Regions from separate parts of the Shimazuella sp. NTD248 genome, predicted to be linked through region 2. Evidence: a T-box and tRNA genes for the amino acid it is inferred to sense, from the RefSeq annotation. Region 2 holds a T-box; the other holds one or more tRNA genes.
The links. A T-box is a leader RNA that pairs with one kind of tRNA and senses whether it is charged. The one in region 2 lies ahead of pheS (phenylalanine--tRNA ligase subunit alpha), so its partner is inferred to be a tRNA-Phe.
Positions count from the first base shown of each region.

Region 1: it has a tRNA-Phe gene. The T-box ahead of pheS (phenylalanine--tRNA ligase subunit alpha) is inferred to sense a tRNA for this amino acid. The anticodon was not compared.

Region 1 covers NZ_JCAJZT010000001.1:547,807-551,071, reverse strand. Annotated here, with positions in the region: gene AC5WOE_RS03010 (ATP-grasp domain-containing protein) at 1-625, shown strand, start outside; tRNA gene AC5WOE_RS03005 (tRNA-Ser) at 1,243-1,334, shown strand; tRNA gene AC5WOE_RS03000 (tRNA-Phe) at 1,349-1,424, shown strand; tRNA gene AC5WOE_RS02995 (tRNA-Thr) at 1,444-1,519, shown strand; tRNA gene AC5WOE_RS02990 (tRNA-Trp) at 1,563-1,636, shown strand; gene AC5WOE_RS02985 (YugN family protein) at 1,791-2,210, opposite strand; tRNA gene AC5WOE_RS02980 (tRNA-Cys) at 2,388-2,461, shown strand; tRNA gene AC5WOE_RS02975 (tRNA-Leu) at 2,495-2,582, shown strand; tRNA gene AC5WOE_RS02970 (tRNA-Arg) at 2,647-2,723, shown strand; tRNA gene AC5WOE_RS02965 (tRNA-Arg) at 2,765-2,841, shown strand; gene AC5WOE_RS02960 (hypothetical protein) at 2,973-3,265, opposite strand, start outside.
Region 2 covers NZ_JCAJZT010000007.1:38,372-41,636, forward strand. Annotated here, with positions in the region: gene AC5WOE_RS15420 (M42 family metallopeptidase) at 1-276, shown strand, start outside; gene sspI (small acid-soluble spore protein SspI) at 478-687, opposite strand; gene AC5WOE_RS15430 (TrmH family RNA methyltransferase) at 735-1,544, shown strand; T-box leader at 1,650-1,865, shown strand; gene pheS (phenylalanine--tRNA ligase subunit alpha) at 1,903-2,904, shown strand; gene pheT (phenylalanine--tRNA ligase subunit beta) at 2,920-3,265, shown strand, end outside.

The sequences.
Region 1 (3,265 bases), on a different contig from region 2:
TGGTTGGGTGGAAGACGGGGTCATTCAATTAACTACTGTGTCCAAATATTACAATGCACCACTTGCTTCGAGTTCGATGACATATCTAGGAAGTACGATGTTACATCCTCAAAATCCTTTGAGCCGGCGACTTTCCGCAGGAACCAGAAAAGTATTGGAGATTTTAGACACACCAGCAAATACCACATTTCATGCGGAATGGTTTCATACTCCGAATGATCAAATTATTTTTGGGGAGATTGGCAGCAGGACAGGTGGTGCAAAAGTATCTGACACACATAAACTTGCATACGATGTGTCATTGTTTGATATTCATGCTCAAATTTCTGTTGGACTTCCAGGTCCAGTATTGAAGGAAGAAGTGAAAATGAATCCCTCCCATTTAGCTGGATGGTTATTGGTGAACACTAAATATGGATTATTACATGTGAACTCTACCTTGTTTCCAGAATGGGTGAAAGTGGCCCAAATTACTGGAGAAGATGGAAAGTCATATGATCAAGCGCAATTAAGTGTCGATTCCATCGCTCAATTTGCTTTTGTAGGGAGGAATGAAGAAGAATTGTCGCAGCGGTTGAATCAGCTTATTTCTATTGTTGATGAGACATTTCAATGGGAGAACTAAATATACGCAAAATCCCTGTTTCCAGCAGGGATTTTGTTGAAAAAAATATAAAAATTTGAATCGCAGTATTAGGAATAGTTTGAGATAATTTGTTCAGGTGACTAATTGCTGCTTTATATATAGGAACCAAAAAAACCTAGCCAAATGAATTAGCTAGGTTTTAAAAAGTTATCTACGAAAACACCTTGATCTGGTAACGCCACTGAGCTAGCCCCCGTGGTGGGGGGTCGATTGTGGTAGCGGCTACGCCTACTTAGGCGGCCACAATCACCCCCCACCACGGTAGGGCTAGTATAGTAACGCGGGACCGGATGAAGTATGGGAATCTTACACGCAGATACGGCGTAACACCGTACACAAGAAAGCTAGATAACTTTTAGGTATATGTACACTGTTTGGAATACTAAAAAAATAGTAACATAGAATGTATGTTTTTGCAAATGAAAATATTATGTAGATAAATGCGATGCAAGTAGTGGGAAATGCTTCCACCCCGCTATATAACTAATAAATATTCGTTTTCGAAGCATCATTAAAATAAAATGAAAAAAAGAGTTGACAACAAACCTCATTACAGGTTAAGATAGATCTCGTTCCTGACAAAATCAAAGTGTTTTGGAGAGATGTCCGAGCTGGCCGAAGGAGCACGATTGGAAATCGTGTATACGTCACAAGCGTATCGAGGGTTCGAATCCCTCTCTCTCCGCCATCTTATACATAGATGGCTCGATAGCTCAGTCGGTAGAGCAGAGGACTGAAAATCCTCGTGTCGGCGGTTCGATTCCGTCTCGAGCCACCATTTGAATGTTTTTGAATATGCTGAAATAGCTCAGCTGGTAGAGCAACTGACTTGTAATCAGTAGGTCGCGGGTTCGAATCCTGCTTTCAGCACCACATATCATCATAGCCACCAATCCATTGTTGGTGGCTATGTTATAGGGGCGTAGTTTAATGGTAGAACAGAGGTCTCCAAAACCTCCAGTGTGGGTTCAATTCCTACCGCCCCTGCCAATACAAAAAGCCACTCTGCTTCTTGATGACAGGGTGGCTTTTTTCTGCATGAAAGACAGCTTAGTGACAAGTAATATCTTTTGTGGCGAACCTCTAGAGAAGTTATCTCTAGAGAAAATGGTTTGCGCTTTTTTATAGTTGGATTGTTTTCAACTTATATGTGTAACCCTTCCACTCGATTCACAATCTCTCTGGCCCTGTCTATCCATTTTTGATCAATGGGATGATCTTCTGCTGGGATAGGAGTTGTAAACTGATTCATCATTCCGCTAAAAACACCAGAATCCCCAGTAGGATCACTAGATTCATCTGTGCGAAATTCATGTTTGATTACAAATGGTTTTCCGATTCGAACGAGAGTATCTGGATCTCCGATATCACCTCGCACCGCAAATACAGGAATGCGAAGAAAATACCGGTTTCCATGTTCTTCTTCCCAGTCCAATGGTTTGTCGAAATAACCATGATCATATGCATAGCCGCCGCCTATGTGGAAATCTTCCTCTTCCAACTGATCAGAGAGACTGGCGAATTGTGTTTGTTTGTCTTCGATGGTAGATTCAATTGGTATCATGCTGGACATCCTTTTTTGTTATAGTGTTTGAGGTTTTAGGATTTCTCATTCATCCGAAATAATACAGCGATGAACAATAAAAGTTTAAACATGGCTTTGGGTGGAGTTCAAAATTTTATTATTGACTTTTGGTGGGATTATGTTAGAATATTCAAGTGTCACAAGATTGAGTGTTATGGCGGCATAGCCAAGTGGTAAGGCAGAGGTCTGCAAAACCTTTACCCCCGGTTCAAATCCGGGTGCCGCCTCCATTAAAAACTTTTTGTATAATTCCGCTTGCTTATGCGGGTGTGGCGGAATTGGCAGACGCGCAAGATTCAGGTTCTTGTGGTCATGATGACCGTGGAGGTTCAAATCCTCTCATCCGCACCAAAAAAGTGCTTGACTTTTATGTGTGAAAGAGTTATGATGGATTTCGTTGTTGCAAAATGAATACGGGCTCTTAGCTCAACTGGATAGAGTGTCTGACTACGGATCAGAAGGTTAGGGGTTCGACTCCTCTAGGGCCCGCCATTTTTTCAACAATGAATGATAACGTCTTGCAAAATGAATATGGGCTCTTAGCTCAACTGGATAGAGTGTCTGACTACGGATCAGAAGGTTAGGGGTTCGACTCCTCTAGGGCCCGCCAAACAAAAAGATGAAAGCACATGCTTTCATCTTTTTTGATCTTTCATGCAAGTTGTTAAATATAGTTACTATAAAATTTTGAATCCATTCTTTCAGTTTAATAGAATGGGAAAATGCAGTCCACTAGAGGAGTTATTTTCTTTGGAGAATTTCCCATTCTTTTTGATATTGTTCTGCAAGATTACATTTATTAGAAATGTACTTGCGCAAAGTGGCTGAATATTTATTTTTAAAAGTAGCATTGGATGGGTTAAATTCATATTCTGTTTTTGAATCTTCCATTTCTTTGAAGTAAGTATCACAAGCCAATCTTTTACTATAGGACGAATTTATATTGGTTAAAATAATAAAGTTATCTTCTGCACCGGGAATATACTTGATCATAAATCTTTCACCTTGGTTGGGATAGATATAACCATTCTCAG
Region 2 (3,265 bases):
ATTGCTCATCAACCTTTATTACAATTAGTACGAGAGGTAGCAGAGGAAGAAGGAATTCCTTACCAATATGAGGTTGTTACGCGTGGCGGTACAGATGCTAGTCATATACATGTGCATCATCATGGAGTGCCAACTCTCACTTTGGGAGTACCCTCTCGCTATATTCATAGTCATACTTCTGTTATCGATCAACGAGATGTTGATCATTTGGTTAATTGGTTAGTAGCACTGACATCTCGCCTCGATCGCAGAACGATTGAAAAATTAACGAGATAACATAAAAGCCACCAATGGTGGCTTTTATCATTTAGCCGAGAAGCCCAGTGGGTAGGTAGGGGTGAATCGGCTTTTTTGTTATGTTTTCAAACTTTGAGTTGCAATCATTCCCACTCTTGTTATAAACTACGAAATAAATAAGCAGAACAAAAGTTTGGGGTGAATGAAAAAAGAAAGAAAACAAGGGAAGAAAGCTTTTGCTTAATTTTGGATTCTATCATGTAATGTCTGGATCATGGTTTGTTGTTCTGCCTCATCGCTATTTTTCCAAATTACTTCAAACAACACCCCAAGACCAGGAAGTAGTTTTTCTTCACCTTGGGTGATCGAATCTTCGATTAAACCAACTAACTCATTGTTATTCATATGTTGAATATTTTGGATAACTGCTCCTCGTATGTTAAAATTCATATACTATCACCTCATAGATCTCCTATGTGAATGAAGGAGAATTTTTTATGTACTATTCCATAACTTCTCCCCAAAACCAACAAGTTAAACGTTGGAAAAAATTGCTGTCCAAAAAAGGTCGCCAATCAGGAGGAGCTTATTTAGCAGAAGGCGTCCATTTATTGCAAGAAGCCTTGATAGTAAAAGGGGAAATAAGATCCATTATCATTCGAGAAGGATTTGTAGACTCGGAAAAATTGATAGAAGCAAATCAAGCACATATTCCAGTGTATCAGCTAAGTGCTCCTATTTTTTCAACTTTGATTGATACAGAGCAATCACAAGGTGTTATTACAGAAGTCACTATACCTCACTGGAATATCGAAAACCAGTTGGAGAAAAGTAATTTAATACTTTTGCTGGATGAAATACAAGACCCAGGTAACCTCGGCACAATCTTGCGAACGGCGTCTGCCGCTGGTGTTGATTTAGTGGTACTAGGAAAGGGAACCGTTGATCCATACAATAGCAAGGTAATTCGTTCGACGATGGGAGCTGTCTTTCACTTACCAATCGCAGAGGCAGATTTACTGGAAGTGATTCCTATGTTAAGGCAGAAAAATATAACAGTAGTAGGAACTTCGCCTCATAATGGTATTTATACATTTAATTATTCGTTTCCAACAAAAGTGGCGATTGTACTTGGAAATGAGGGAAGGGGAATACAAGAAGCTGTTTTACAACAAATTGATCAAGCATTGATGGTTCCCATGATAGGAAGGGCAGAATCCTATAATGTATCCATCACAGCAGGAATGCTTTTATATGAACACCTCAGACAACATCATCACATAAAAATGAATGAACAAAAGATATGATTTTAATGTTTTCAACAAATCATCAAAGATATCATGAATATTAACTTTAGGAATTGCAAGTTTTTCTCTGATCCGATATAATGGTTGCGATCTTTATTCATTATATTTTTGGCAATGACAGAGACAGGGCACAATGTATCTATTACAGGGAGGAAAAGTCTTGACTGGAAACTTTTCCATAGCGCTACTTGTGTTATTCACTCTCGAGCTGCCCCTTGAAACTTCAGTAGGGGGGACCGGCAAGCTGCTGCCGTTATCAGCAAAAAGTGGGGGAGATATTTCTCCTCAACAAGGGTGGTACCGCGAACTCTCGTCCCTTAGGGATGGGAGATTTTTCTTTTTTAAAGGGGAGCGTGCGATGCGTGATCGATTATTAGCACTGCAAGAAGAAGCGTCCGGGGTAATTGTGGATGCACAAGACCTGGAAACGCTAAGAGAAGTAAAAGTAAAATACCTTGGAAAAAAAGGTGAAATTACTGGTGTCTTAAGAGGCATGGGAAAGTTATCAGCTGAAGAACGTCCTATTATCGGAGCATTAGTAAATGATGTACGTGCAACTCTCAGTACTTTGATTGATGAAGCTGAATCAAAGCTGGAAGAAGCAAAATTGGCAGAGAAATTAGCACATGAAAATGTGGATGTTACGCTTCCTGGTAAGGCTATTTCTATCGGATCTTTACATCCGATCAATGCAGTGCTTGAACAAGTGGAAGATATTTTTATCGGTATGGGTTTTCATATTGCCGAAGGACCCGAAGTAGAAACGGATTATTTCAATTTTGAAATGTTAAATTTGCCGAAGAATCATCCAGCCCGTGATATGCAGGATTCTTTTTATATTTCACCTGAAACGCTGCTTCGAACTCATACTTCTGCTGTACAAGTAAGATCGATGATCGATAAAAAAGGGGAAGTTCCTGTTCGGATTATTAGCCCAGGAAAAGTATATCGTCGGGATGATGATGATTCTACTCACTCTCATCAATTTACACAAATTGAGGGATTAGTAGTAGATAGTGGTGTATCCATGAGTGAACTTCATGGTGTGCTTCTTCACCTTATTCACCAATTGTTTGGAGAAGAGACAGAAGTTCGACTACGTCCAAGTTATTTCCCGTTTACAGAGCCTAGTGTCGAAGTAGATATCTTCCATCCTGAAAAAGGTTGGATCGAGATCCTTGGTGCTGGTATGGTACACCCGACTGTTTTAGAGAAAGCAGGATATGATTCAGAAAAATATACTGGATTCGCTTTTGGTATCGGGGCAGAGCGAATCGCTATTTTAAAATACGATATAGATGATATTCGCAATTTTTATCAAAATGATTTACGTTTTATTAAACAATTTAAGTCGGTTTAAGAAGGAGGGTAAAACATGTTAGTTTCATATGAATGGTTATCGGAATATGTAGATTTAAAAGGGATTTCACCTGAAGATATTGCGGAAGAGCTAAATCGTACAGGAATAGAAGTGGAAGTTATTTATACAAGAGATGCAGGTGTATCCCGTGTTGTAGTGGGAAAAGTACTCAACTGTACTCCTCATCCTGAGGCAGATCGATTGAATATTTGTTCCGTGCATGTGGGTCATGCTACTCCTTTGCAAATTGTATGTGGAGCAAAAAATGTTGCTGCTGGTCAGTTGGTCCCTGTAGCGTTGGAGGGGGCAACACTGCCTGGGGAGATAAAAATAAAAAGAACAAAACTTCGCGGTGTCGAGT